3 regions of the Ornithinicoccus hortensis genome follow, and region 1 is predicted to be linked to each of the others. Evidence: predicted binding sites of a transcription regulator. Region 1 holds the regulator's gene; each other region holds the start of a gene.
What was found. Region 1 encodes LexA, which represses DNA repair genes until DNA is damaged. Its sites were predicted from a motif close to TCGAACANNTGTTCGA; they were not measured.

Region 1 (9,940 bases):
GCCGTTGCGCTCGACGAGTGCCGTACCGCTGCGCTTCTCCAGGCGCCGCACCATCTGGGAGATCGCGGGCTGGGTGTAGCCCAGGGAGTGCGCGGCCGCCGTGAAACTCCCCTTCTCGGCGATCGCTCGCATGACACGAAGACCTGCTGCGTCGAACATCCGCAGACCATAACGCAAGATAATGAAAAATGGGAGGGCGTGGTCAGGTTGTCATCGGCCATGACCGGTGACGGATGACGGTTGTTTCGGCATACTTCCGGCATGACCATCTACGGATCACTGTTCCAGCAGTTCGAGGAGAACCAGTCCGCGGACCCGTTCGTCCTACAGAACAAGAAGATGCTCAAGGTGTCCATGGCCTACGGCCAGGTCTGGGCCAAGGCCGGCTCGATGGTCGCCTACCAGGGGGATGTCCGGTTCGAGAACAAGGGCTCGGGAGGGCTCAACCGGATCGTGAAGTCCGCGGTCACCGGTGAGGGCGTCCGGCTGATGAGTTGCAACGGGCAGGGGGAGATGTTCCTCGCCGACGCGGCCGCCGACATCCAGATCCTCTACCTGGACAACGACCTGGTCTCGGTGAACGGCAACAGCGTGCTGGCCTTCTCGGGCTCGATCAACTGGGACATCCGCCGGGTGCAGGCCAAGGGCGGGATGATGGCCGGCGGGCTCTACAACGTCGAGCTCAGCGGGACCGGGTACGTGGCCGTGACCACCGACGGGGAGCCGGTCGCGCTCGACGTGGCGAGCGCGCCGACGTTCGCCGACGCACAGGCGGTCGTGCTGTGGACCTCGGGGGTGCGGATGGACGTCAAGATCGACACCGGCGGGTTCAAGTCGTTGGTGCGCGGCGGCTCGGGGGAGACCATCCAGATGGCCTTCGGGGGGCAGGGGCACGTCCTGGTCCAGCCGTCCGAGGGGGTCGTGACCGGTGGGCACCAGCAGGGTTCCTCGTCCGGATCCGGCCTGGGTGACCTGTTCGGCAACTGATCGCCGTGGGGACGGATGACGCGTCGTTGACCTGCGATCATTAGGCTGAGTTACCAATCTTCAATCACATACGTCATTGTGTGATGACTCGATCTCGGCGACAGTGGGGGTATGCCGTCCGTCACCGCCGCACCGCAGCTCACCGATGCCCGTCCCGGGGAGGTGGCCGACCAGGCCGCCCGTTCCTGGGACCGGGTGCCCGGCTACCTGAACGCCGCCACCCTGGGCCTTCCCCCGTGCGCTGTGGTCACGGCCATGCAGGAGGCGGTGGCCGAGTGGGCGGCCGGGACGGCCTGTCCGACCAGGTACGACGCCTCCGTGAACGCCGCCCGCGAGAGCTACGCCCGACTGGTCGGGGTGTCCCCCGACCGGGTGGCCACCGGGGCGCAGACCTCCGTCTTCGCCGGGATGGTGGCGGCCTCGCTGTCCGACGGGGCCGAGGTCGTGGCGATCCAGGACGACTTCACCTCCGTCCTCTTTCCGTTCCTGGTCCAGCAGCAGGCCGACCGGGGCGTCACCGTGCGGCTCGTGCCGCGCGAGGGGCTGGCCGACGCGGTGGCCGAGACCACCGACCTGGTCGTGTTCAGCCTGGCGCAGAGTGCCTGCGGCCGGTTGGTGGACGTCGCGGCGGTGACCGAGGCCGCCCGACGGCACGGCGCGCGCACGTTCTGCGACACCACCCAGGCCGCGGGGTGGATGCCGGTCGAGGCGGACCTGTTCGACCTCACCGTCTGCTCGGCATACAAGTGGCTGTGCCAGCCCCGCGGGACGGCCTACCTGACGATCCGGCCCGAGCTGACCGAGTCCCTCCGGCCGGTCAGCGCCGGCTGGTATGCGGGCGAGTCGATCTGGGACTCGACCTACGGTCCCGGGATGCAGCTGGCCGGCGACGCCCGCCGGTTCGACGTCTCGCCCGCCTGGCTCAGCTGGGTGGGTGCCCAGGCCGCCGGGGAGGTCTTTGCGCAGTTGTCCATGGAGGCGGTGCGCGCCCACGTCGGGGGCCTGGCCGACCAGGTCCGCGAGACGTTGGGGCAGGAGCCGTGCGGACGGCCGGTGCTGGCGCTGCCGGACCCGGACGGGGCGCTGGCCGGGCGGCTCACCGGGGCGGGCGCGACCGTGGCCTCCCGGGGTGGCGGGGTCCGGATCGCCTTCCACCTGTGGAACACCCAGGAGGACGTGGACCTCGTGCTCCGGACGCTCGCCGGCTGACGGGGGCCATCCCGGACTGGTCGCCACCACGTCACCCGTCGGTGCGCGTGGCGTTCACCGGGACGTCACGCGTCGGGGGTTGTCTGGCAGCGTGCTCCAGTTCCACGCCCCGACCGGTGACCCGGTCGCCGCGCAGCTCCACGCGGCGCGGGCCACCGCGCACCACGGGCCGGCCGCCACCGGCCCCCGGCACGGCACCGCGCTCTGCCTGTCCGGGGGAGGGTTCCGGGCCTCGCTCTTCCACCTCGGCGCGGTCCGCCGACTCGACGAGCTGGGGGTGCTCGGCCGGTTGCGCACGGTCAGTGCCGTCTCGGGAGGCGCCATCGTCGCCAACCTGCTCACCGACCCACGGCTGGAGTGGCCCGACCCGCTCGGCCCCTCGGGTCGGGTCGGCGGCCTGGAGGAGTTCGTCGTCGATCCGCTGCGCCGGCTGACATCGCGCAACGTGCGCACCCCGGCGCTGCTGGCCAGGCTCCGTCCCCGGAGGGGCGGCACGGCCGCCACGACCCAGGCGGTGGCCGCCGAGCTCCTGGGTGCCGTGCCCTGGTGGGACCGGGACCTGCGCGATGTCCGGCGGGCGGGGCCGGCCGTGCTCACCAGTGCGACCGAGGTCGGCTACGGCGTGACGTGGTCGTTCGCGGACGCCCGCAGCAGCGCGCCACACGGTCGGGTCGGTGACCACCGGCTGGGGTATGCCGCGCCGCCGCCTGGCCTGCGGGTCGTGGACGCCGTGACCGCCTCGCTCGCCTACCCGCCGATCTTCGAGCCGCTCGTCCTCGACGGGGCGGCGCTCGGACTGGTGGGTGGTGTCCCCGACCCGGACGAGGAGCCGCTCGTCCACGAGCTGATCGGGACGCGGATCGAGCTGGTCGACGGGGGAGTGGTGGACAACCTGGCCCTCGAGCAGGTCTGGGCCGACCACGAGGCGGTCCTGGTCAGCGACGGGGGAGCGGTGTCCCGCGGCCGGGGCCCGGGGTCGGTCCTCGGCCGGTGGTGGCACCTGATGTCGATCGCCTCCTCGGGTGGGCACACCACCCGGCTCCGGTGGTTGCGCGCGTGCTTCTCGCAGGGGCTGCTCCACGGGGCGACCTGGTCGCTGGAGTCCCCCAACGCGGTGGCCACTGCCGTCCCGGAGCACCGTCCTACCGGGGACGCCCGCCACTACCCGCCGGGGACGGTCGCCGTGATCAACCGGGTGCGGACGGACCTGGATGCCTTCGATCCGGCCGAGCAGATGGTCCTGGAGCGGCACGGATACCTGGTCTGCGACGACTCGATGCGCCGCTACGCACCCCACCTGGTCTCCCGCCCCGCGCCGGTGCGGCCGCCCCACGAGTCCGTCGAGGACCCGGCCTGGGCGGCCGAGTTGCTGGCCGGGTCCGACCGGATCACGCCGTGGGGGCGTTCGACGCCCGAGCCCAGCGCCGGGTGAGTTCCGCCAGGACCCCGCGCCACGGCATACCGTGTGCCTGTGGACCCCTCGCAGACGCTGCCCGGCCGGACCCCGGTGGACGAGGTCGCCTATGCGCGGTTGCGCGAGGTCGTGTCGGGCGGCGGTGTCGTGGTGTTGGCCGGCGCCGGGATGTCGACGGCCTCCGGGATCCCCGACTACCGCGGTCCGGACGGCCAGCGCCGGGTGCAGCCCATGCAGCATGACGAGTTCCTCGCCTCCCCGGAGAACCGGCGCCGGTACTGGGCCCGCAGCTACGCCGGCTGGCGCCGCTTCCAGGCAGCCAGCCCGAACGAGTCCCACCGTGCCGTCGCGCAGCTCGAACGGCTCGGTCTCGTCTCCGGCGTGATCACCCAGAACGTGGACGGGCTGCACCACGAGGCCGGCTCCCGCCGGGTCCTGGAGCTGCACGGCAACCTGGCCCGGGTCTGCTGCCTGAACTGCGGGGAGGTGTACTCCCGGGAGGTGGTCCACGACTGGCTGACCGAGGCGAACCCCGGGTTCCGCGTCGAGACCCAGGAGGTGCGACCGGACGGCGACGTCGTGATCCCGGAGGACGACATCGCCCGGTTCCATCTCGCCCGCTGCGTCGTGTGCGGTTCGGACCAACTCAAGCCCGACGTCGTGTTCTTCGGCGGGTCGGTGGCCAAGCCGTTGGTGGAGCAGGCGTTCGCGATGGTCGACCACGCGCGCTCCCTGCTGGTGCTGGGGTCCTCCCTCCGGGTGATGAGCGGCTACCGGTTCGTCCGGCGGGCGGCGCGTCTGGGGATCCCGGTGACGGTCGTGACCCGGGGTGACACCCGGGCGCAGGAGGAGGTCAGCCTGCGCGTCGACGCGCTGCTCGGCGACGTCCTGCCCAGGCTCGTCGCGGACCTCGCCTGAGCCGCGGTCGGTGACTTCCGGGACTACCGCGGGCGCCCAGGGAGGGCTACGTTCGGGGGAGGGACCCGGGACGTCCCCGGGACCCCGTTCGCCCGGAGGTGTGCGATGAGCATGACCAAGGACCAGGTGTCGGTGTTGGCCGGTCGCCCCGTCTTCGACCTCGACGGTCGTGCGGCCGGTGAGTTGCTCGAGGCCTTCCTCGACACGCGAGACGACCACCCGGCGTGGGGGTTGATCCAGCACGGCGAGGTGCTGCGGGTCGTGCCGCTCTACGGGGCGGTGCCGCACGAGGACGGGATCCGGGTGCCCTACTCCGGCGAGGCGATCGACTACGGGCCCACGCTGACCGAGACACCGGAGGGGGTGCACGCGACGCCCGACGAGTGGTTCAGCTACTACGGGCTCCGGGGCACCGTCGGGCCCGACCCCGAGATGGACGTCCCGCTCGAGCAGGAGCACCTCGCGCGCAACCTCTCCGGATACTCGCCCGACGTGCCCGCCGCCCATGCCGCCTCGTATGCCGGGGGGCACCATCCCGGGGCGCAACACCTGCGCAGCGCTGGCATGCGGGCCTGACCGCCGGCGCAGCCTGTTGTCAGGCACGGCATGCAGGGCCGGCACGGCCTGCACGTGACGGTGCCGCCCGCCGAAGGGGTGGAGGGTCGGCGGGCGGCACCGGTATGTGCCGCACGGGGGCGCCGCCGCCTGGGGGACGGCGCCGTGCGGAGCGGGATCAGATGCGGCGCAGCACCGCCGTGACCTTGCCGAGGATCACGGCGTGGTCGCCGTCGATCGGGTCGTAGGCCTCGTTGTGCGGCATCAACCACACCTTGCCGTCCTTGCGATTCAGCGTCTTGACGGTCGCCTCGTCGTCGAGCAGCGCCGCGACGATGTCGCCGTTGTCGGCGCTCTGCTGCCGCTGCACGACGACCCAGTCCCCGTTGCAGATCGCGGCGTCGATCATCGAGTCGCCGACCACGTTGAGCAGGAACAGTTCGCCATCACCCACCAGCTGCTTGGGCAGCGGGAAGACGTCCTCCACGGCTTCCTCGGCCAGGATCGGACCGCCGGCGGCGATCCGGCCGACCAGCGGCACGTAGCTCGCCTCGGGCCGCGCGTCCCCGATGCCGGTCTCGTCGCCGACGTCCGTGACGGGGTGCTCCCCCGTGCCCGAGGGGGCCGCGCCGGCGCCGACGGGGCGACGGTATCCGGTGGCCTGGCCGTCGGCGCCCGGGACGACGATCTCGATCGCGCGCGGGCGGTTGGGGTCGCGGCGCAGGTAGCCCTTGCGCTCCAGCATCTTCAGCTGGTGCGCGACGGAGGAGGGGGACGTGAGGCCGACGACGTCGCCGATCTCCCGCAGGCTGGGTGGGTAGCCCCGGGTGTCGACCGACTCGCGGATCATGTCCAGTACCTTGCGCTGTCGCGCGGTCAGCGCGGGACGCTCCTCGTCCCGCTCCGGGAACTCGTGGATCTTGCCCATCGTCTTCTCCTACCCCTCGGGCCCTGAAACGGCTGGTCAGCCGCTCTGTCGGTGGCGTCTGGTGTGCTTCCCGACATGAACAAGCGTACGAGCATTCGACCCGTCGGGCAAACATCTGTTCGACGCGGCGTGTCGACATTTCTCGTACGACTGTGCTACACATGAGACAGACGTTCTATCGCACGCATGTACGCGTCGAGCAGGACGACCGACGACAGAGCTGGAGGACACCATGAGCGCAGCACCCGTACTGCACGACCTGGCCGAGGCCCCGGAGCGCAGGGCCCCCCGGGGCGGCCGCGGACACCTGCGGCTGGTCCACGAGGGGGAGTTGGCGCAGGGGCATGCGCCGGTCGCGCCGCTCTCGGAGCGCGATCCGAAGGTCAGCCGTCCGCGGCTGCGCGTGCTCGCCGCCCCCGAGGTTCCGGCGGCTGCGGTCCGCGTAGCCCCTGCCCGCGTGGCCCCGGCCCGCGGGCGGATCACCCGTCGCGGTCGGCTGGTCCTGACCGGCACGGTGACGCTCCTGCTGGCGGTGACCGTGGCCGCGGTCATCGGATCGGTGCTCCCGGCGGGGGCCTCCTCGGTCGAGACCGTCGTGGTCCAGCCCGGGCAGACCCTGTCCGAGATCGCCGCGACACAGCTGCCCGACCTCTCGGTGAACTCCGCGATCGTGCAGATCCAGTTGGCCAACGACATGAACAGCCTGCAGGTGCAGGCCGGCCAGGTCCTGGAGATCCCGGGCAACTGAGCCCGTCCCTCCTGGGGAACCGACTGATCCGGGCCGTCCCGGACAGCGGAGCCCGGCCGAGAGCGAGGCTCGCGCGGACCGGCACAGTCAGGGCCCCGGAGGGGCGCTCGCACGCGATCGCGTGGGAGCCGGCGTCGGCTCGGCCAGCGCCGTGATCAGCCGGTCGGCTGGCCGGGCTCCGTGCCCTCGTCGGGTTCGTCGTCGGACTCCATGACCGCATCCCACAGGGCGGCCATCTGGTCGACTGGCAGGTAGAACCCACTGATGTTGGAGTCGAACATCAGGCCCTCAATGTCCGCCGAACTGTAGGCGGCGGCAGATTCGACGACCTGACGCGGCGGCAGGGCGATCGCCGCGAGGTCCTCGCCCTCGGCAATCATCTGCTGCTGGACCGCGAAGTGGCGTGCCCGGTGGCTGTCGGTAAAAGCCAGCAGCACCAGTTGCCCGTCGACCTCGGCCGCGGCGGGGGACTCCATCCCCTCCTCACCGACCGCGATGAACCACCAGTTCGGCAGGTTCATCGTGACGCTCCACAGGGCCGCCATGCCGGTGCGGTCCTCGGGTCCTTCGATCTGCTCGACCAGTCGGTCGATCTCCGACTCCCCGGGGGTCGGTTCACCGGTCTCCGGGAGCAGCGGATCCTGACCGGTCAGGTCCTCGGGCTGCAGTTCCTGGGGGTCGTTCATGGGTCCACCTCACCACAAGACCGTGGGCAGCGCCGCATCCGGCGGGGGGCCGACAGGCCCTGAAGGGGCCTTCGCCGGCCTGGTCACGAAGGCTTTTCCGGCGTCGTCAGGAGGTCTTCGTCGGCGTCGTCAGGAGGGGGCCCTGGCCGTCGAGGGGCACGGAAACCTGTTCGGAACCCACGGTGTGGTGTTCGCCGCGCACGGAGACCTCGACGGTCTCGCCGTCCTCGACCCGGAGGACGATCTCGTCCTGCCGCACGGTGATCCGCAGGCGCGACCCGAGCCAGGCCATCGTCCAGGAGAGCTCGGGCCACTCCGCGGGCAGCCGGGGGTCGAAGCCGAGCTGCCCGTGGCTGTCCCGCATCCCGCCGAACCCGCCCACCAGGGCGCTCCACACGCCACCGGTCGAGGCCACGTGCACGCCGTCGGTGGTGTTGCCGTGCCGGTCGTTGAGGTCGACGAACAGCCCTGCGTAGAAGTAGCGCAACGCCAGGTCGGCATAGCCGACCTCGGCCGCCATGATGGACTGCACCACCGCGGACAGCGTGGAGTCCCCGGTGGTGATCGGGTCGTAGTACTCGAAGTTGGCCCGCTTCTCCTCCGGGGTGAAATGGTGCCCGGACAGGTACATGGCCAGCACGACGTCGGCCTGCTTGAGCACCTGGAAGCGGTAGATCACCAGCGGGTGGTAGTGCAGCAGGAGGGGGCGCTTGTCGGCGGGAGTGGTCTCCAGGTCCCAGACCTCGCGCTCGAGGAAGTGCGAGTCCTGGGGGTGGACGCCCACCTCGGCGTCGTACGGGATGTGCATGCCCCGGGCAGCGGCCGCCCACTCCTCCACCTCCCCGGGGTCCAGGCTGAGCCGGGCGACCGCACGGGCGTGGCCCTCGGGGTCGACCTCGGCCAGTTCGGTGATCGCCGACACGGCCGTCTCGAGGTTGTGCCGGGCCATCACGTTGGTGAACAGGTTGTTGTTGACGACCGTGGTGTACTCGTCCGGTCCGGTCACCCCGTGGATGTGGAACGCCTTGGTCCCGTTGCCCTGCCAGAAGCCGAGGTCGGCCCACATCCGGGCGGTCTCGACCAGGATGTCCAGCCCCTCATTCAGCAGGTAGCCGCGGTCGCCGGTGGCCCGGACGTACTTGTCGAGGGCGAAGGCGATGTCGGCGTCGATGTGATACTGCGCGGTGCCCGCCGCGAAGTAGGCGGAGGCCTCCAAACCGTTGATCGTGCGCCACGGGAACAGCGCGCCCTCCTGGGCGAGCTCGTGGGCGCGGTTGCGCGCCGCGCCCAGCATCCGGTGCCGGAACTGGAGGGCGTTGCGCGCTGCCTGCGGCGTGGTGTAGGTCAGGAAGGGCAGCACGTAGATCTCGGTGTCCCAGAAGTAGTGGCCGCCGTAGCCGGACCCGGAGACCCCCTTGGCCGGCACGCCGACGTTGTCCGCGCGGGCCGAGGCCTGGGCGAGCTGGAACAGGTTCCACCGGATCGCCTGTTGCAGGGCCGGCTGCCCGGTCAGCTGCACGTCGGACCGTTCCCAGAAGGCATCCAGCCAGGCCCGCTGGTCGGCCAGCAGCGCCTCCGGGCCCGCGGGGACGACCCGGTCCAGGGTCCGCCAGCAGCGGTCGGCGAGTTCGCGTACCGGCACCCCCTTGGAGGTGTGGACCGCGACCGTCTTGGTCAGCGTGATGGGTTGGCCCTGCCGACCGGCGAGGGAGTAGACGTGCTTGGCGAGGTCCTCCTCGGCGGTGATCTCCTCGCTGTACTCGCACTCGGTCTCCAGGTGGTGCTCGGCGGCCACCGCGATGGTCATCCGGGACCCGTGGCACCGGTAGCCCAGCAGCATCCGGTCGTCCCGGACCTCGCTGGCCTGCGGGTCGAGCACGCGGCGGGAGAACTGTTCGGCCTTGCGCGGGTCCAGCCCCTCGCCCATGGCTGCCGAGCTGACGTGGTACTCGTCCGACCCGTCCTGCCGGTTCAGCAGCTGGGAGGAGATCACGACCGGGGCGTCCCCGTCCAGCAGCTCCACCTCCAGCTGCAGCTGGGCGACGTGCCGCTCGGTGAAGCTGACCATCCGGGACGACCTGATCCGGACCCGGATGCCCGCGCTGGTCGCCCAGATCACCTCGCGGCGCAGCGTCCCGTCGCGGAAGTCCAGCGTGCGGGAGTAGCCGTCCAGGTCCGCGTCGGAGAGCAGCAGCGGCTCGTCGCCGATGTAGAGCTTGATCGTCTTCGGGTCCGGCACGTTGACGATGGTCTGGCCGACCCGGGCCAGGCCGAAGGCGTCCTCGGCGTGCTCGATCCGCCAGGTCTCGTGGAAGCCGTTGACGTAGGTGCCGTGGGTGTGGGTGTCGCGGCCCTCCTCGGGGTTGCCGCGCATGCCGAGGTAGCCGTTGCCGACGGCGAACAGCGTCTCGGTCTGTCCCAGGTCGGTGGTGTCGTATGCGGTCTCCGTCAGTGCCCACTTATCGACCGGGAAGCGGGTCCGGTCCAGCGGGTCG
Region 2 (9,940 bases), 1.9 Mb from region 1:
GGCTCCCGGTGACGGCCACGGCATACGGACTGTTGCAGCCGTTGCGGGAGGAGGGGCTGGGTGACCTCGTCGACGACCTCGCCCGGCGCGGGGTCGCGGCGGACGACGTCGCGGGCGAGGTCGACCTGGTGTTCTGGGCCTCGCTGGCCGACCACCTCGTCACCGGGCAGCAGGGATTCCGGCAGCGGGGACCGGAGCTGCACTCGGCCCTGGAGGACTTCGCCGCGGTCGACCGCGAGCGGATGGCGCGTACCGCCGACGCCGTGCGGGACTCGGCCGCGCGCGTCGCCGCCGGTGCGGTCGCCCGGCACCCGGACCAGGTCGAGCGGTTGCGCGACGCCGTGGACGGCCCGCCCGTCCTGGACGTCGCGGCACTGCTGGGTGAGGTCAGGGACGTGGCGCAGGCGGTGCGGCCGGTATGGACGGCCAGCCCCCTGGTGGTGCCCGCAACGCTGCCGACGGACCTGGACTTCGACCTGGTCGTGGTCGAGGACGCGGCCCGGCTGCCCATCGCCCACGCCGTGCCCGGCCTGCACCGGGCCGGGCAGGTGCTGGGCCTGGGCAGCAGCCACGACCTACCCGCGCGACCGTTCATCGCCTGCGTGGACGAGCGCGCCGAGGACCGGGCCGCGGACAGCACCGTGGCGGGAGGCTCGGCCTTCGCCGCGCTGAGCGGCGTGCTGCCGGTGCTCGGGCTCGACGTCCTCTACCGCCCGATCGACCAGCGGCTGGTGCAGCCGGTCCTCGAGCGGGCACATCCCGACACCCACGCATACCCCGGGGTGTTGCGCAGCCCGCGGGTGACCGTGCTCCCCGCGGCGGGCACCGAGCGGGTGGTGACCCGGATGGTGGACCTGGTGATGGAACACGCCAAGACCACGCCCTGGCAGTCGCTGGCCGTGCTGGCCCAGGACCCCGCGCTGGCCGAGGACCTGGACCGCGCGCTGCGCGGACGCATCGCCCTGCTGGACCTGGGGCGCTCCTTCAGGGAGGACGCCGCCGAGTCGTTGCTGGCCACGACCGTGGACCGCGCCGGGGCGGAGGTCCGGGACCGCGTCCTGCTCGCCCTCTCACCACTGCGACCGGTCGACCCCGACTGGGTCGCGACCGCCCTCAGCGTCGCGCGCCGGTCGGTGATCGTGGTCGCGGACGGTCCGGTGGACGAGTGGCCCGACGGCCCGGGTCTCGACCTGCTCCGCCGGGCCGCCGAGGGCGCCCGGCAGACGCCCGGGACCTCGGAGTTCGACTCCCCGCTCGTGGCAGACCTGGCGGACAAGTTGCGCGCGCACGACCTCACCGTCCGCGGGGGGTACGGCACCGGGCGCTTCGGGATCGAGCTGGTGGTGGACGACCCCCAGGAGACGGGGCGCCCACTGGTCGCGGTGCACACCGACAGCAGCCCGGTCCAGGTCGTGAGCCGGGACGAGCTGCGGCTGCGTGCAGAGCAGCTCCGGATGCGCGGCTGGGTGCCGGTGCAGGTGTGGTCGACCGACCTGTTCCGCGACCCGGCCCGCGAGGTGGCACGCATCCTGGAGATCACCCGGGAAGCCTCCGCAGCCCGGGGCCGACGGTGAGCACCCCGCGACCCGCCCGGCGCCACCGGAGGGTGGTGAGCCCCCCGACGCACGTCGGCCGGCCGGTCACCGGCACCACCCGGACGCCACCGCGTGCCGGGGCCGCCCCAGCGGCGGCGAGTCCTCCGGCGGCGAGTCCGCCGGAAGCCGTCCCGCCCGGCAGCGATGACGCGGGAGCCCCGGCCCCGGCGAGGCCCGCGGAGCCGGACCTGCCGGAGCAGACGGTCGACGACACCGACCTCGGCTGGGGCGAGCCACCGCGGCAGTCGGGCCACGAGAGCTGGCTCCGGGAGCAACGGCCGCCGCACTGGGGCTGAACGTGCCGTGCCGGGGGCGGCACCACCGCTCGGGCACAGACAGCGCGAGGCCCGGACACGCGGTGCGTGTCCGGGCCTCGTGTCGGACCGACCGGTCGAGCCGGTCAGGTCAGCGGGTTGCTGAGATCAGCCGCGGTTGGCGAGCAGGTCGCGGATCTCGCGGAGTGCGGCCACCTCTTCGGAGACCTCCTCCTCGGGCTCCTCGACGCCACGCTTGCGCCTGTCGTTGATCTTGTTCATCGGGACGACGATGACGAAGTAGACCACGGCGGCGGTGAGCAGGAACACGATCAGCGCGTTGATCATCGCGCCCAGGTTGATGAAGGTTGCCGGGTTGCCGGCATCGCCGAGCTGGATGCCCAGGCCCTCACCGACGCCGCCGCCACCCACGCGGGCCAGCAGCGGGTTGATCAGGTTGCTGACGACCGCGTCCACGACGGCCGCGAACGCGGTGCCGATGACCACCGCGACCGCGAGGTCGACGATGTTCCCCCGCATGATGAAGTCCTTGAACCCCTGGATCATTTCTTCCTCCGAGACGTGCCAATGGGGCACATGGTTGGGTGTGTCGTTCTGGGTTGCCTGGATACCGGTCGGTATCTAAGGCCGCAGGGCAGAATAGCCGACTTAGGGAACGAACACGGTCACCGTGGCGTGTCCGGCGGTCGCAGGACCACCGTGACCCCGCCCGTCAGGGCGCCCGCAGGGCCCGTGGCGGGGGCGAGCCGCGCCGCTTCGTCGTCGGTCACCGCGGCGTAGAAACCGGCCGGCGAGTCCGCATCCCCGGTGGCGGAAAAGCCCAGGTCAGAACCGTGTTGCCCGGCGGGGGAGAGGGCGGTCACGAGGACGTCCCCGGCGAGCAACGACCCGTCTACGGTGCTCAGCACGTCCACCCGGGTCCCGGGCCGGAGCGCCCCCGCGAGTGCGTGATCGGTCACAGGGACGTGGGTCAGCACCAGGTCACCGGACAACCCGGTGAGCGTGGCGGCGAACCCGACCCGCAGGTCGGTCACCGGCTCACCGGCCCGGAGGGGGGCGTTGGTCACCTCGCCGCGCAGGTCCTCGGCACGGGTGAAGGTCCCGGCGGGCAGCGTGTCTGCCGGCCACCGCACGGTGTCCAGGTCGCCGTCACCCAGGGAGGCACCGACCGGTATGTCGTGGGCCGCCACCACGACGGGGGTGCCGGGGTCGGGTGGCTCGGGTGCGAGGGCGGAGGTCGCGGCCCACACCGCCCCGCCGGCCAGGGCCGCCGCGGCCCCACGACGCAGCAGTCCGCGACGCCACTGGCCGCGCCGGTCCCCGGCCCGCAGCGTCCGGATGGGTCCCCGCCCAGTCCGACCCCGTTGTTTCTGCTCCTGCTGCGCCCGCCCCCGCACGGCCGTCTACCTCGGCAGCTCGATCGGCAACGTCATGCCGTCCAGCACGCGCCGGCACGGGCAGGTCGCCGTGTCGTCCGGTTCGTGCGCGGGCAGCGCCTCGATGGCCGACATGAGCAGTCCCCGGAGCCGGTCGATGTTGGCCGCGAACGCTGCGAGCACCTCGGCGTGGGTGACCGCCTCGCCCGCCTCGACGCCCGCGTCGTGGTCGGTCACCATCGCGACGGCGGTGAAGCACATCGCGAGCTCCCGGGCGACCGACGCCTCGGGCATCCCGGTCATCCCCACGACGGTGCCGCCCGCCGCAGCGTGCCAGCGGGACTCCGCGCGGGACCCGAACCGGGGGCCGTTGATCACCACCAGGGTGCCGCCGTCGACGACCGGTCCGGCGTCCGGGGAGACCGCGGCACGCACGGCGGCCCGGCCCGACGGACAGTAGGGATCGGCGAAGGCGACGTGGACGACGGGCCCTTCCATGTCATACACGGTGTGCGGGCGGCCGGAGGTGCGGTCGATGACCTGGTCGGGCAGCACGATGGTGCCCGGACCGTGCGCCGGGACGAGGGACCCCACGGCGCAGGGGGCCAACACCTGGCGGACCCCGAGGGCACGCAGCGCCCAGAGGTTGGCGCGGTAGTTCACCCGGTGCGGGGGGAACCGGTGGTCCGTGCCGTGGCGGGGGAGGAAGGCGACCGTCCGGCCGGCGACCTCACCGATGACCGGGTCACCGCTGGGCGGGCCGAACGGGGTGTCGACACGGACCGGCTCGGCGTCCTCGAGGAACTCGTAGAGCCCGGACCCGCCGATGACGCCGATCTCGGCGCGGGGCGGGACAGCGGTGTTGCCCGGATGCTGTGCGGCGGTGGTCACCCACCGATCCTAGGCGCGGATCAGGCGCTCTTGGCCGACGAACCCGAACCTGTGGACGACGCCTTGGAGCCCGAGCCGCCCGATGTGCCGGAGGAGCTGGAGGACCCCGAGGTGCTGGAGGAACCGGAACCGCTGGAGGAGCCGGAGGAACCGGAACCGCCCGAGGAGTCCGAGGACGAGCCGGAGGACGACCCGGTGGAGGCCGGCACCGAGGCGGTGGACCCGGAGCGGGAGTCGGTGCGGTAGAAGCCGGACCCCTTGAAGACGACCCCGACGTTGCCGAAGACCTTGCGCAGCGCCCCGCCGCACTCCGGGCAGGTGGTCAGCGGGTCGTCGTGGAAGGACTGCTGGATGTCGAAGTTGTGGCCGCAGTCCTTGCAGGCGTATGAGTACTTGGGCACGAGAACGTAGTGTACGGCGCTGCGCCGGACTCGGCGCTCGGTGTCATACGCTCGGGGTGTGCCTGCCTCCCGTCTCCGCCGCGTCCTGCTCCCGCTGGTCGCCATCCTGGTGATCGTGCTCGTCGCGGCGGCCGTGCTCGGGGTGGGCCTGGTGCGCCGGTCGTTCCCGCAGACGGCGGGAGACCTGGAGGTCGCGGGACTGACCGCGCCGGTGACCGTCGTGCGCGACGAGCTCGGGGTGGCCCACCTGTATGCCGACACGCCGGAGGACCTCTTCCTCGCCCAGGGCTACGTCGCCGCGCAGGACCGCTTCTTCCAGATGGACCTGCGCCGGCACGTCACCGCCGGCCGCCTCTCCGAGCTGGTCGGGGAGGCGGGGGTCGAGACCGACACGGTGATCCGGACCATGGGCTGGCGCCGGGTGGCCGAGGCCGAGCTGCCGACCCTGTCCCCGGAGGCGCGGCGCTACCTGCAGTCCTACGCCGCGGGCGTCAACGCCTACCTGGCCGAGCGGCCCAGCCCCTCCCAGGTCGGGCTGGAGTACGTCCTGCTGGCCCAGACCGCGCCCGGGTACTCGATCGAGCCGTGGGACGAGGTCGACTCCCTGGCCTGGCTCAAGGCGATGGCGTGGGACCTGCGCGGCAACTACACCGACGAGCTCGCCCGCGCCCGGTTGGCCGGCGACGTGTCGTTGAACCAGCTGACCTCGCTCTACCCCGACTACCCGTTCGACCAGCACGATCCGATCCTCAGCGACGACGAGTGGAAGGCCGACCTGAGTCAGGGAGGGACGGCAGTCACCGACCCCGCGGACGAGCCGACTGACGACGCCACGACCGGCGACCGGGGCGGTGCGGTGACGCCGGGACCTGATCCGGTCCGGCCGAAGAACCCGGTCGACCTGGCGTCCTTGGAGCGGACCGAGTCCGCGCTCGCGGCGATCCCGCCGCTGCTGTCCGGCGACGACGGCGTCGGGTCCAACTCCTGGGTCGTCTCCGGCGAGCACACCGAGTCCGGTCTGCCGCTGTTGGCCAACGACCCGCACCTGGGCGTCACCCAGCCCGGGATCTGGATGCAGGCCGGTCTGCACTGCAGGGAGGTGAGCCAGGCCTGCCCGTTCGACGTCTCCGGGTTCACCTTCGCCGGCTTCCCCGGCGTGGTGATCGGGCACAACCAGAACATCGCCTGGGGGTTCACCAACCTGGATCCCGATGTCACCGACTTCTACTGGGAGGACATCGAGGACGGGCAGTACCGGCGGGAGAACACCTGGGTGCCGCTGGAGACCCGCGCCGAGACCATCCGGGTGGCCGGCGGGGAGGACGTGGAGATCGAGGTGCGCGCCACCGACCACGGCCCGATCCTATCCGATGCCATCGACGGGGTCCGGGACGCCGGCCAGAGCGCCCCGGTCAACGGGGTGGAGTCCTCCCAGCGCTACGACGTGTCCATGGCCTGGACCGGCTTGGAGAAGTCCCGGACGGCCGAGGCCGTGTTCGCGCTCAACTCCGCGACGGACTGGGAGGAGTTCCGCGCCGCGGCCAAGCTGTTCGCCGTCCCCTCCCAGAACCTGGTGTATGCCGACACCGAGGGCAACATCGGCTACCAGGCCCCCGGCCTGATCCCGGTGCGGCAGAGCTCCACGACCGGCAAACCGCCCGGCTACTGGCCATCGCCCGGGTGGGATCCGGCATACGACTGGAAGGGCTGGGTGCCGTTCAGCCAGCTCCCCTTCGTGCTGAACCCCGACGACGGGATCATCGTGACCGCCAACCAGGCCGTGTCGCGGTTCAACACCCCGTTCCTGACGACCGAGTGGGACACCGGCTACCGGTCCCAGCGGATCCTCGACCTGCTCCATGCCGCGGCTGCCGAGGGGCCCCTGACGACCGACACGATGACCACGATCCAGACCGACACCTACAGCGAGTTCGCCGATGCCCTCGTCCCGGCCCTGCTCGAGGTCGACCTGGACGACGCGTTCTACACCGAGGCCCAGGACCTGCTGCGCGACTGGGACCGGACCGCGCCCGCCAGCGGCGAGCAGTCGGCGGCCGCGACCTACTTCTACGCGGTGTGGGCCCAGGTGCTGGAGCAGACCTTCAACGACGAGCTGCCCAGCGACCTGCACGCCACCGGCAACGCCCGCTGGATGACGCTGACCGAGAACCTGCTGTCCAAGCCCGAGGACCCGTGGTGGGACGACAAGCGCACCGTGGGCGTCGTCGAAACCCGCGACGAGGTGCTGCGCAACGCGATGGTCGAGGCACGGCTGGACCTGACCCGGCGGCTGAGCAAGAACCCCGAGGACTGGGAGTGGGGCCGGTTGCACCGGGTCTCGATGAGCCACGAGGTGTTCAGCGCCGAGGGCGTGCCCGAGATCGTGCAGGGCATCTTCAGCGACGGCCCCTACGGCATGCCGGGCGGCTCGGCGCTGGTGAACGCCAACAGCTGGGACGCGGGGTCCGGGACCTACCAGGTCACCGCTGCGCCCTCGATGCGGATGGTCGTCGACCTGGCCGACCTGGACGCCTCCCGCTGGGTCAACCAGACGGGGAACTCCGGGCACCCGTTCCACCGCAACTACAACGACCAGACGCAGGCCTGGATCGAGGGGGAGACCTACCCCTGGGTGCACTCCCCGGAGGCGGTCGAGGAGGCCGGCGAGCAGACCCTGACCCTGCTGCCGCCGGGGAGCGACAACTGACGGTCCCGCGCCCACACCCACCCCAGCCCCGACCGGACGCGTGAGGTGGCGGCCGAAAATTCTCGAACATTTTTTCGTCGAACGTATTGACGAAGGTGCGGTGGGTGGGTTAGATTAGGACAAAGATTCGATCAGGGTCCCGGGGAAGGACGTTGGTCGGAGTGGCAGGTGGGATGCCGGAGGGTGGTGAGGGGAATGGCGGTACACCCGCAGGAGGAAGCGCCGATGGTGCTGACCGGGCCGCCTCACGTTCCCGGACCGTCCCAGGTTCCCGGACCGCCCCCGCTCGCCGGACCGTCTCAGGTTCCTGGACCCGTCCAGGTCGCCCCGGAACAGGTCGCCGACCCGGCCACCGGATCGGTCGCCGGGCACCCGGTAGCGCCACTGCCGCATCCGGTGGAGGCCATGGTGGCGGGGGTGGAGGCCGCCCTCGGTGCGGTGCCGCGTCAGGCGTGGGCGGGCCTGGAGGCGCCCGCGGTGCGGGCGTTGTATGCCCGGTTGTCGCGGGTGGCCGAGCAGGTCTGTGCGCACAAGATGGCCGCAGCCCGGGTGTTGGAAGCGGCCGGCACGGCCCGCCAGCACGGCGCAGCCTCGACAGGGTCGCTACTCGGGTCCGACTTCGGCGGGGACCGGCGCGAGGGCGATGAACTGGTTCGGCTCGGCGACACCCTGCACCAAGCACGCGCCGGTGCGACCGAGGACGCCTTCGGCGCCGGGCAGATCACCCGGGCCCAGGCACAGGTGATCGGCAAGATCCTCAAAGACCTACCCGAAGACGTGACCCCTGAGGAGCGGGCGACGGCAGAGACCACCCTGCTCGGCCAGGCCGGCACGATGACGCTGCGGGACCTGCGGGCCAGGGGCGACCGGATCAGCGAAGTCTTCCGGGCCACCCCGGAGCAGACCGACGCCGATGAGGAACAGGTCGTGGCCCGTCGCGAACGCCGCGCCCGGTCCCTGACCACGTTCTGGATGCGAGAGACCGGTGAGGGCACCTACCAGGGCGGCTTCACCATCCCCACCGTCCAGGGCGACCTCCTCAAGACCATCCTGGACGCGGTCGCCTCACCCCGCCGCAACCACCTCCACACCACCCGACCCGAAACCGCAACCGGCGGCGGCTCTGGTAGCTCTGCCGGGCCGGGTGGCCCGGACGGGTCGGGTGGCCGCGGTGATGACCGGTCCTACCCGCAGAAACTGGGGCAGGCGTTCTGCGCCCTGATCGAGCACACCCCGACCGACGGGTTCGTCCAGTCCGGTGGCTCGGCGGCCGTGGTCGCGGTCTCCCTGTCCCAGGAGAAACTCGCCACCGGGACCGGGTGCGGCACGACCTCGACTGGCATCCGGTTGACCGCCGGACAGATCCGCCGGTTGGCCTGCACCCAACAGATCCTGCCCCAGGTCTTCGACGGTAAGAGCCTGCCGTTGGACCACGGGACCCTGCGCCGGTTGTTCAGCAAGCACCAACGGATCGGGATCGGGCAACGCGACCAAGGATGCGCGATGCCCGGCTGTGACCGACCCCCGGGGTGGTGTGAGTTCCACCACGCCGGCAACCCCTGGTCCACCGGGGGCGAGACGAACCTGGACCAGGGCGTGATGCTCTGCGCGTTCCACCACCACCTGATCCACGACCAACACTGGCAGATCAGATTCCACCCCGGCGACGGGATCCCCGAATTCCGGCCACCCGGAGGCACCACCTGGGCCCGCAACACCCGATACCGACCACCCCGAGATCTCGGGGTGGCACCCACCCCAGCCCTGCTCAACCACCCATAACGCCGGACACCCCGACGCCAACACCCCCACGCCGACACCGACCTATGCCGCGACCTCAGGGCCCACCCAGGCCCCGGGGTCGCTCCAACTGCTACCCCTCGCGGGACGAGAACTGGTGGACGCCGTCGGCGGTGAGTACGCCCCAGACCGGGGTGTCGTGCGGTTCGTCGGGGACGTGGGGGAGCAGCTCGTGCTCGTGCAGGACGGTCACGGTGGGAGTGTCGGGCCGGAGCAGCTGCAGCGCCCGGTCGTAGTAGCCGCCACCCTTGCCGATCCGGATGCCACGACCGTCCACGCCGAGGCCGGGGGTGAACGCGACGTCGACCTCGGCCATCACGCCACGGGCCAGCGGAGTGCTGTCGGGGTCGGCGACGTCGAACCAGTCCAGCTGGCCGGACTCCAGTGACAGCGTGATCGGCATCAGCACGCGCACCCCCCGGGCCCGGAGCCGATCCACGAGGTCCTCGACCGGTGGCTCGGTGCGCCGCGACTGGTAGGCGGTCACCGTCCACCCGGCCGGGGCGTCCGGGCGGCCCGAGGCTGCGGCATACCGGAGGAACCAGTCGATCCCGGCGGTGGCGAGCCGGTCCGCCAACTCCCGGCGCCCGTCAGGTCCGAAGCCGTCGGCGAGGGCACGGCGACGGGCCAGCAGCTGCGCCCGGAGCGCCGTCTTGGCGGCCACGGGGTTGCTCTCCGGGGTGGGGGTCTGGGCGGGGGAGGAGGGGTCGGGCATGCCCCGATTGTCCCTGACCGCCCGCCCGGCGCACCGCCCACTACTGTGGGGGTCCATGAGCGAGGGTCTTAGCACAGGTATCCGCAAGGCAGTGATCCCCGTGGCCGGGTTGGGGACCCGATTCCTGCCCGCCACGAAGGCGATCCCGAAGGAGATGCTGCCGGTGGTGGACCGCCCGGC
Region 3 (9,940 bases), 640 kb from region 1:
GCTGCATCAGCGAGAAGACCAGGCTGAACGGGTCGCGCAGCATCGGGCGCAACTCGCGGACGAAGACGTTGCGGATGCTGCGGGCGAGGCCGACGGGTTGGGCGTCAGTGGAGGGTGTGGTGTCGTCGGGCAGGACGGTGGTGAGGGCAGTCATCGGGCGGCTCCTGTCAGGGCGGGCTCGGTCGTGGTCTCGGCTTCCTCGCGCAGGCTGCGCCCGGTGAGGCTGAGGAAGACGTCGTCGAGGGTGGGTCGTGCGGAGTCCGCGCGCAGCACGGTGTGCCCGCGAGCCTCCAGGTCGCGCAGCAGAGCGGGGAGTATGCGGTCAGCTCCGTTCACGCGGACCGTCACCTCGGTGCCTCCCGCCGGATCCGTCGGGTCGGCTGGTGCGGTGCGCGGGTCAGGGTCGGGCGCGCCGGATGCGGTGGCGGCCCGGGACGCGATGGCGGTGATGTCGTCGGGGCTCCCGGTGGCGGTGACGGTGATGCGGTCGCCGGCGAGGTTGGCCTTCAGCCCGGTGGCGGTGTCGTCCGCGATCACCTCGCCGTGGTCCACCACGAGGACCCGCTCGGCGAAGTTGTCGGCCTCGTCCAGGTAGTGCGTGGTCAGCAGCAGGGTCATCCCGTAGCGCTCGCGTAGCCGGAGCACCAGTTCCCACAGGTGGGCACGGGACTGTGGGTCGAGGCCGGTGGACGGCTCGTCGAGGAAGAGCAGGCGGGGGCCGGGGATGAGTCCGAGGGCGATGTCGACCCGGCGTCGCTGGCCGCCGGAGAGCTTCATGGTCGGTTGGTCCACGACCTCGCCCAGGCCCAGGACGTCGACCAGTTCGGTCACCCGCTCCCTGGTCTGACGGCTCGTGAGGCCGTAGAGCGAGCCCTGGATGTCGAGCTCGTCGCGGACCCTCTGGTAGAGGCCAGCGCCGTTCTTCTGCCCGATGTAGCCGATCCGGGCGCGGACCTGTGCGGGGTCGCGGGTGATGTCGAACCCGCAGACGGTGGCGTTGCCGGAGGTGGGTGCGAGGAGGGTCGTGAGCATGCGCAGCGACGTGGACTTGCCCGCCCCGTTGGGCCCCAGGAACGCGGTCAGGGAGCCCTCCTCGACGTCCATCGTGAGGTCCTTGACCGCCGTGATGGTGGTGCCGTTCTTGCCGGCGAACTGCTTGTGCAGCCCTTCGGTCCTGATGATCGGTGATGTCATGTCTGGGAGGTTATGGGCCATTGCGGCCAGATCCTGGCCGCGTTGTTCCCTAAGGTTCTGGGTATGTCAGATCCGACCGCACGCGCTCTCCGGCTCCTGTCCCTCTTGCAGACGCACCGGTTCTGGGCGGGGCCCGAGCTCGCGGGGCGGCTCGGCGTCTCCGAGCGGACCCTGCGTCGTGACGTGGATCGGCTCCGCGAGCTCGGCTATCGGGTTGGCGCCAGCCCCGGGGTCGCGGGCGGCTACCAGTTGGAGAGTGGCAGCACCGTCCCGCCGCTGTTGCTGAACGATGACGAGGCGGTCACCATCGCCGTGGGGCTGCGCACGGCGGCACTGTCAGGGGTGGGCGACGGCGACCAGACGTCATTGTCGGCGCTCGCCAAGATCGAGCAGGTGTTGCCGCGCAACCTGCGCCGGAGGGTGAGCGCCCTGCAGGAGCACACAGTCCCGGCCAACCGTCCGGGAGTGCCGATCGATGCCGACGTGCTGGCCCAGCTCGCGCTGGCCTGCCGCGACCACGAACGGCTGCGCTTCCGCTATACCGACCGGGCGGGCCGGGAATCGGGGCGGCACGTGGAGCCGCACTCGCTGGTGCCGCGCGGGCGCAACTGGTACTTCGTGGCCTGGGACGTCGACCGGGTGGACTGGCGTACCTTCCGGATCGACAGGCTGTCCCGTGTGCTGGCGACCGGGGTGCGGGTCCCCGAGCGCGAACTGCCGGCCAAGGACGCTGCCGAGTTCGTGCAGCAGGCGCATGGCGGGGGGAGTGGCGGCAACTTCCGCCGGCTCGAGGCTGTGGTGCGGATGCGGGCATCCCTGGAGGAGGTGCGTGCCCACTTCGGTCCCTGGGCCAGCAAGGCCGTCGAGGGTCCTGCTGGGACCGTCGAATGGCCGATCTGGGGGTCGACCGCCCAGGAACTGTTGGCCGCCCTGATCTGGATCCCCGCGGAGCTGGAGTGGGAGCTGGTCGGGCCCGACGAGGTGCTGGCTGCTGCCCGCGGCTTCGCGGACCGGGTGGCGTCCGCCGTCCACGCAAGCGACCCGTGACACTCGTCGGCGATCGCGGCGCTGTTGGGCGCTGGGTGGTGGGTTTGAAAACTTTTCGTACATTCTTTCGTCGAACGTATTGACGAGGTGGGGGTGGTGGGTTTAGATTAGGACAAACGTTCGGTTCGTGGCCGTTGGGGAAGGGTTGCTGGCCGGGTGTGGCAGGTGGGGTTTGCCCGTGGGAGGTGGGGGGTCGTGGCGGTACAACCGTTGGTAGCGGACGAGACGCCAGAGCACGGCCTCGCGCCGGGGCATGTGGTGGTGCGGGAGCATCCGGTGGAGTTGATGGTGGCGGGGTTGGAGGCGTCGTTGGGGTCGGCTTCGGTGCAGGCGTGGGCGGGGTTGGAGCCGGCGGTGGTGCGGTCGTTGTACGGGCGGGTGGCGCGGGTGGTCGAGCGGTTGTCGGCGCACAAGATGGCCGCCGCGAGGGTGTTGGAGACCGCGGGGACGGCCAAGGCCGCGGGGGCGGCGTCGACGGGGTCGTTGCTGGGTGGGGACTTTGGTGGGGACCGGCGTGAGGGTGATGGCCTGGTCCGCCTGGGACAGACGTTGGCGCGTGCGAAGGCGTCTGGGACTGAGGGGGCGTTTGCTGCCGGGGAGATCACGCGGGCGCAGGCGCAGGTGATCGGGTCGATCCTGGGCGGCCTGGACGGTGACGTGACGCAGGGGGAGCGGGAGGCCGCGGAGGCCACGTTGTTGGGTGAGGCGCCGGGGTTGAGTTTGCGGGACCTGCGGGCCCGTGGGGACCGGATCACTGAGGCGTTCCGTCCCCCGGACCAGGTGGACCGGGATGAGGAACAGGTGGTGCGGGCGCGGGAGCGGGCGGCGTGGGCTGCCACGGAGTTCTGGATGCGGGATACGGGGGCCGGGACGTACCAGGGCGGGTTCACCATCCCGACCGTGGCCGGGGAGTTGTTGAAGACGATGTTGGACGCGGTCGCCTCTCCCCGCCGCAACCACTTGCGCCGCACCGACAACCCGACGAACAGCAACGGGGCCGGTAACGGGTCGGGTAATGCCACGGGCGCTTTCGGCCCGGCCGTCGGTAACGCCGGCAGCACTGGTGGTGTCGGCAGCACTGGTGGTGTCGGCGGCGCCGGGGCCGGTGGTGGCGGTGGGCCGGTGGGTGTGGTGGATGAGGGGTCGTATCAGCAGCGGTTGGGTCAGGCGTTCTGTGCGTTGATCGAGCATGCCCCGACCGATGGGTACGCGCCGGCCGGGGGTTCGGCGGCGGTGGTCGCGGTCTCGTTGTCGCAGGAGAAGCTGGTCTCGGGGATCGGGTGTGGGACGACCTCGACCGGGGTGCGGTTGACGGCCGGGGAGATTCGCCGGTTGGCGTGTAACCAAAGGGTGTTGCCGCAGGTCTTTGACGGGTCGTCGTTGCCGTTGGATCACGGGGTCGCGCGGCGGTTGTTCACTCGGCATCAGCGGATCGCGATCGGTCAGCGGGACATGGGGTGTGTGATGCCCGGGTGTGACCGTCCTCCGGGGTGGTGTGAGTTGCATCATGCGGGGCAGCCGTGGGCTGCTGGAGGGCGTACGGACCTGGACCAGGGCGTGATGTTGTGCGCGTTCCACCACCACCTGGTGCATGAGCAGGGGTGGGTGATCAGGTTCCACCCCGAGGACGGGATCCCGGAGTTCCGGGCACCCGGGGCACCCAAGGACGCCTGGGTGAGGAATGCCCGGTACCGTCCACCGCGAGATCTCGGGGTGGCCCCCACAACAGCCTGACCCCAACCCACCCACCGGACCACCGGACCCGGACCCCCACACGGGGCCCGGGACACCGGCACGCCCACTAGCACCCCGGGGTGGTGTCCGGGCGTATGGGACTGCCGATGTCCTCGCCGGGGCGCGGCCATACGGCGGTCAGTCCGGTCAGTCCTCGGGTGAGGCGGCTGCCAGGCGGGCCTCGGCGAGAGCGTGGAGGACGTCGGCCCAGCCCGACTCGAGGTTGCTGGTGTCGCTCAGGGGGACGGCGAACGCGTGCGTGAGGGTGACCAGGGTGTCGGCACTGGGACTGGCACTGGCGCCGGCCGGCTGGTCGAGATCGGTGAACTCGACGGTCACGATGTCCTCGGGCGACCTGCCGTCCCCGGTCTCCCAGGTCCAGGACATGACGATCCGCTCTGGCTCGATCAGCTCGCGGTAGCTACCGGTCGCGCCGATGCCGGCCGACTCGGAGCGGATCCGGAACCGGCCGCCGGGCCGGGCATCGACCTCGTAGGTCGTGTCCGGCAGCCCGGCCCACCACCAGGTGGCCAGGCGTTCGGGTGTCAGCCAGGCGGCGTACACCTCGCTGCGGGGGGCGGGGACCTGCTGGGTCAGCGTGACGGAGCGGGCTGAGGAGGATGCCAGGTTGCCCAGGACGTACTCCCATCCCTGCCGGTAGGCCTCGACATCCCCGTCCGGCGCGACCGTGTGGGTGACCGTGATGAGTGTGCCGCCGTCGCGGGGGGCGAACTCGACGCGGACGTGCTCCTCGGGCCCGGGGCGGTCCTGGTCGAGCCAGACCCAGGTCATCTCGATCAGCCGGTGTGGCTCCAGGGCGAGGAAGCGGCCCTCGACGCCGATGCCCGCAGCGGGCGAGACGATCCGGTAGGTGCCGTCGACCCGGCCGTCGACCTGGTAGGTCGTGTCGTCCATCGCGACCCACCACCACGTGGCGAGGGCCTCGGGGCTCAGCCAGGCGGCATACGCGGTCTCGGGTGGGGCGGCGACGTGCTGGGTGACGACGAGCGTCTGGTTCATCCCTGCTCCTCGGTGGTGAACGAGTCGGCGAGGTTGCCGAGCTGTTGGGTCCAGAAGGTGCGGTTGCGGCGCAACCAGGCCTCGGCGTCGGCCAGCGACTGCGGGCGCAGCGAGACGGTGACGGTGCGGCCGGACTTGGTGCGGTCGATGATGCCGGCGCGCTCCAGGACGCCGAGGTGCTTGAGGGTCCCGGGCAGGCTGATCGGCAGCTGGGCGGCCAGCGCGGAGACGGTGCTCTCCCCGGTGGCGAGCAGGCGCACCAGGTGCTGCCGGGTGGGGTCGCCGAGCGCGGCGAAGACCGCCGTGCTCGGGTCCGGATAAGAGTTAACCATCAAGTTAACTATTGCAGGGACAGAAGTGGCGGGCAAGGGGTCGCGCAACGGGTGACCGGCCAGTACGTTTACCCCATGTCGAACCTGTCAATGTTGCTGGAACGGTCCGCCGAGCGCTACCCGACGAGGGAGGCGATCGTCCTCGGCGACACTCGACTCACCTACGCCCAGGTGAACGGGGCGGCCAACCAGGTCGCGAACCTGTTGGCCGGCAAGGGCGTCGGGCCGGGGGACAAGGTGGCGCTGAGCTGCCCCAACCTGCCGTACTTCTCGATGGTCTACTTCGGCATCCTCAAGACCGGCGCGACGGTGGTGCCGCTCAACGTGCTGCTCAAGGCCCGGGAGGTCGCGTATCACCTGAAGGACTCGGAGGCCACGGCATACGTCTGCTTCGAAGGGACCCCGGAGTTGCCGATGGCGCAGGAAGGGCACGCGGCCTTCGAGCAGGTCGACTCGTGCGAGCACTTCCTGGTGATCACGGCCGATCCCGGGGCCGACTCCCCGATCGAAGGCACCAGCACGTTGGGGCAGGGCATGGCCGGGCAGGAGCCGACCTTCTCCTCGCACGAGACCGCGGATGACGACACGGCCGTGATCCTCTACACCTCGGGCACGACGGGCCAGCCCAAGGGGGCCGAGCTCAAGCACTCCAACATGCTGTCCAACGCGCTGGTCTCGGACCAGTTGTTCGATGCGGACGCGGAGCGGCCGGACACCTACCTGTGCGTGCTGCCGCTGTTCCACTCCTTCGGGCAGACGGTCATCCAGAACGCCGGCTTCGCCTTCGGCGGCACCGTCGTGATGTTGCCGAGGTTCGAGGCGAAGGCGGCCCTGGGGCTCATGCTGCGGGAGCAGGTGAGCTTCTTTGCCGGGGTGCCGACGATGTACTGGGGATTGCTGGGGGCGCTGGACGACACCGTCGACGTCGGGGCGATCGCGAAGAACCTGCGGGTCGCGGCCGCCGGTGGGTCGGCGCTGCCGGTCGAGGTGCACAAGGCATTCAAGGAACGGTTCGGGGTGACGATCCTGGAGGGGTACGGCCTGTCGGAGACCTCGCCGGTCGCCTCCTTCTCGGTCTTCGGGGAGGACCCGCGGGTCGGGTCGATCGGGGTGCCCATCCCCGAGGTGGAGATGAAGCTCATCCAGGCCGACTGGTCCGAGGTCGACCTGACCGCAGACCCCGATGCGGTGGGCGAGATCGCGATCAAGGGGCCCAACATCATGAAGGGCTACTACAACCGGCCGGAGGCCACCGACGAGGCGATGCGGGACGGTTGGTTCCGCTCCGGAGACCTGGGCCGCAAGGACGCCGACGGGTACTACTACATCGTCGACCGAGCCAAGGACATGATCCTGCGCGGCGGGTTCAACGTGTACCCCCGCGAGCTCGAGGAGGTCCTGATGAGCCACCCGGCCGTCTCGCTGGCGGCGGTGATCGGGGTGCCGCACGAGTCCCTGGGTGAGGAGATCAAGGCGTTCGTGATCCCCGAGCAGGGGGCCGAGGTGACCGCCGAGGAGCTGGTGGCCTGGGGCAAGGAGCAGTTCGCCGCCTACAAGTACCCACGCAGCGTGGAGATCGTGGGCAACCTGCCGATGACCGCGACGGGCAAGATCCTCAAGCGCGAACTGGGCTGACCCGCGGCGCCGGGCTTCCGACGAGCGGACGGCCGGTGCTGCTCCTATCGTGGAGTCATGCATCGCAGTCGAATTGGAGTCGTGCTCATCGACCACCCGGAGGAGTCCGCCGCGGCCGCCACGACCTTCTGGTCCGGGGTGCTCGGGGGCCCGTCCGTCTCGGCGCAGGGGCCCTCGGAGGAGGACCCCTACCTGGAGTTGCCGTCGTTGCCGGGAGGGGTCGGTCTGGAGGTGCAGCGGACCGGCAGCGGGACCGCGCCGCGGGTGCACCTGGACATCGAGACCGATGACGTCCCCGCGGAGGTCGCCCGGGTCGTGGCCCTCGGCGCCGAGGTCCTGGAGGACCGCACGGGGTATGCGATCCTGCGCGACCCCGGGGGCCTGGTCTTCTGCGTGGTGCCGGTGCAGCGGGAACAGGAGTTCGCGGAGCAGGCCGTCACCTGGGAGTGAGCTCGGCCAGGTGCGGTGCGGTCAGGCGGGGACGTAGCCCAGGTTCGGAGCGAGCCACTTCTCCGCCTCGGCGAGGGTCCAACCCTTGCGGGCGGCGTAGTCCTTGACCTGGTCCTCGGACAGTTTGCCGACGGCGAAGTAGCGGCAGTCCGGGTGGGCGAAGATGATGCCGGAGACCGCCGAGTTGGGGGTCATCGCGCAGGACTCCGTGAGTTCCATCCCGACCTCGCCGGCGTCGAGCAGGTCGAACAGGGTGAACTTCTCGGTGTGATCCGGTTGGGCCGGGTAGCCGGGGGCGGGGCGGATGCCCTGGTAGCGCTCGCGGATGAGCTCCATGAGGGGCAGGTCCTCGTCGGGGGCGTAGCCCCACATGTCGCGGCGGACGTAGAGGTGCAGCCACTCGGCGAACGCCTCGGCCAGCCGGTCGGCGAGCGCCTGGACCATGATCGCGGTGTAGTCGTCGTGGTTCGCGCGGAACTGCGCGGCCAGTTCCTCGGCACCGTGGATGGAGACGGCGAAGCCGCCGACGTGGTCGTCCTCGTAGCCGACGAAGTCGGCCAGGGCCAGGTAGCCGTTCTCCCGCTTGCGCTGCTGCCGGAGCGTATGCAGTGTGGCCAGCGGCGGTGCCTCCGCCGGGTGGTCGGCGCTCGCGTCGAGGACCAGGATGTCGTCGCCGGAGCGGCGGGCCGGCCAGAGCGAGACCACGCCCCGGGCGCGGAGCAGCCCCTCGTCCAGGATCCGGTCCAGGAGGGTGCGGGCCTCGCTGTAGAGCTGGCTGGCGGCCTCGCCCTGGCGGGGGTCGTCCAGGATCTTGGGGAAGGTGCCACGCAGCTCCCAGGCGGTGAAGAACGGGGTCCAGTCGATGATGTCGACCAGCTCGCGCAGGTCGGGCTCGAGGATCTCGCGGCCGAGCCGGTTCGGGGCCGGGACGGACGACCGGCTCACGGGGCGGGACTGTTCCCGGGCGGTGGGGAGGTCGACCAGGGGGACCTGCTTGTCGCCGTGCCGCTCGCGCAGCCGGGCGTACTCCTGCCCGACCCGGGTGGCGATCTCCTCCTCGCGGCCTATGACCTCGGTGGCGACGCCGACCGCGCGGCTGGCGTCGATGACGTGGACGACGGTGCCGTCGTAGGCGGGATCGATCTTCACGGCGGTGTGGGCCGCGCTGGTCGTGGCGCCGCCGATGAGCAGCGGGGTCCGCAGCCCGCGGCGGCGCATCTCGGTGGCGACGCCGACCATCTCGTCCAGGCTGGGGGTGATCAGCCCCGAGACGCCGACGATGTCCGCGCCCAGGTCGGCGGCGGTGTCCAGCAACTTCTCGGCGGGGACCATCACGCCGAGGTCGGTCACGTCGTAACCGTTGCAGGCGAGCACGACGCCGACGATGTTCTTGCCGATGTCGTGCACGTCGCCCTTGACGGTGGCCAGCACGATCTTGCCCTTGGTGTGCCCGCCGGTGTCCACGGCGGCGGCCTCCAGGTAGGGGGTCAGGTGGGCGACCGCCTTCTTCATCACCCGGGCGGACTTGACCACCTGGGGCAGGAACATCTTGCCGGAGCCGAACAGGTCCCCGACCACGTCCATGCCGTCCATCAGTGGGCCCTCGATGACCTCCAGGGCGGAGCCCAGCTCCTGGTAGGCCTCCTCCGCGTCCTCGACGGCGTAGTCGCTGATGCCGTGCACCAGCGCGTGCCGCATCCGCTCGACCACGGGGGCGTCGCGCCAGGCCAGGGCGGCGCTGGCGGACACCTCCTTGGTCTGGCCCTTGTAGGACTCGGCGAGCTCGATCAACCGGTCGGTGGCGTCCTCGCGCCGGGCCAGGACGACGTCCTCGACCGCCTCACGCAGCGTGGGGTCGATCTCCTCGTAGACGCCGAGCATGCCGGCGTTGACGATGCCCATATCCAGCCCGGCGCGGATCGCGTGGTAGAGGAAGACCGCGTGCATCGCCTCGCGGACGGTGTTGTTGCCGCGGAAGGAGAACGAGACGTTGGAGATGCCGCCGCTGACCAGCGCGCCGGGCAGGTGCTCCTTGATCCAGCGCGTGGCCTCGATGAAGTCCAGGGCATACCGGTCGTGCTCGGACATGCCGGTCGCGACGGTGAGCACGTTGGGGTCGAAGATGATGTCGTGCGGGTCGAAGCCGACCTGCTCGGTGAGCAGCCGGTAGGCGCGCTCGCAGATCTGCGTGCGGCGCTCCAGGGTGTCGCCCTGCCCCTGCTCGTCGAAGGCCATCACGACGGCCGCCGCCCCGTAGTGCTTGACCTGCTCGGCGCGGCGCAGGAACTCCTCCTCGCCGTCCTTGAGCGAGATGCTGTTGACCACCCCGCGGCCCTGCAGGCACTCCAGGCCCGCCTCCAGCACCTCCCAGCGCGAGGAGTCGACCATGACGGGCACCCGGGAGATGTCCGGCTCGCCGGCCAGCAGGTTGAGGAAGTGGGTCATCGCCTGGACCCCGTCGAGCATCCCCTCGTCGACGTTGACGTCGATCAGCTGCGCGCCGGCGTCGACCTGTTGGCGGGCGATCT

Region 2: FB467_RS16425 (HNH endonuclease signature motif containing protein) is a predicted target of LexA. The motif match lies at 7,361-7,376, and genes of this name have one in related genera.
Region 3: FB467_RS04410 (HNH endonuclease signature motif containing protein) is a predicted target of LexA. The motif match lies at 2,350-2,365, and genes of this name have one in related genera.

Annotation. Positions count from the first base shown of each region.
Region 1 is NZ_VFOP01000001.1:1,597,832-1,607,771, forward strand. Features, by position in the region: gene FB467_RS07450 (LysR family transcriptional regulator) at 1-159, opposite strand, end outside; gene FB467_RS07455 (AIM24 family protein) at 262-987, shown strand; gene FB467_RS07460 (aminotransferase class V-fold PLP-dependent enzyme) at 1,099-2,196, shown strand; gene FB467_RS07465 (patatin-like phospholipase family protein) at 2,288-3,628, shown strand; gene FB467_RS07470 (Sir2 family NAD-dependent protein deacetylase) at 3,668-4,528, shown strand; gene FB467_RS07475 (hypothetical protein) at 4,634-5,104, shown strand; gene lexA (transcriptional repressor LexA) at 5,262-6,011, opposite strand; gene FB467_RS07485 (LysM peptidoglycan-binding domain-containing protein) at 6,244-6,759, shown strand; gene FB467_RS07490 (hypothetical protein) at 6,915-7,445, opposite strand; gene FB467_RS07495 (glycoside hydrolase family 65 protein) at 7,552-9,940, opposite strand, start outside.
Region 2 is NZ_VFOP01000001.1:3,513,255-3,523,194, reverse strand. Features, by position in the region: gene FB467_RS16460 (hypothetical protein) at 1-1,574, shown strand, start outside; gene FB467_RS16455 (hypothetical protein) at 1,610-1,891, shown strand; gene mscL (large conductance mechanosensitive channel protein MscL) at 2,018-2,416, opposite strand; gene cpaB (Flp pilus assembly protein CpaB) at 2,536-3,267, opposite strand; gene FB467_RS16440 (S-methyl-5'-thioadenosine phosphorylase) at 3,274-4,137, opposite strand; gene FB467_RS16435 (FmdB family zinc ribbon protein) at 4,158-4,538, opposite strand; gene FB467_RS16430 (penicillin acylase family protein) at 4,597-7,245, shown strand; gene FB467_RS16425 (HNH endonuclease signature motif containing protein) at 7,654-9,027, shown strand; gene FB467_RS16420 (5-formyltetrahydrofolate cyclo-ligase) at 9,119-9,760, opposite strand; gene galU (UTP--glucose-1-phosphate uridylyltransferase GalU) at 9,816-9,940, shown strand, end outside.
Region 3 is NZ_VFOP01000001.1:959,164-969,103, forward strand. Features, by position in the region: gene FB467_RS04395 (ABC transporter permease) at 1-154, opposite strand, end outside; gene FB467_RS19270 (ABC transporter ATP-binding protein) at 151-1,194, opposite strand; gene FB467_RS04405 (helix-turn-helix transcriptional regulator) at 1,258-2,241, shown strand; gene FB467_RS04410 (HNH endonuclease signature motif containing protein) at 2,437-3,975, shown strand; gene FB467_RS04415 (SRPBCC family protein) at 4,123-4,995, opposite strand; gene FB467_RS04420 (ArsR/SmtB family transcription factor) at 4,992-5,327, opposite strand; gene FB467_RS04425 (long-chain-fatty-acid--CoA ligase) at 5,403-6,962, shown strand; gene FB467_RS04430 (VOC family protein) at 7,020-7,412, shown strand; gene metH (methionine synthase) at 7,434-9,940, opposite strand, start outside.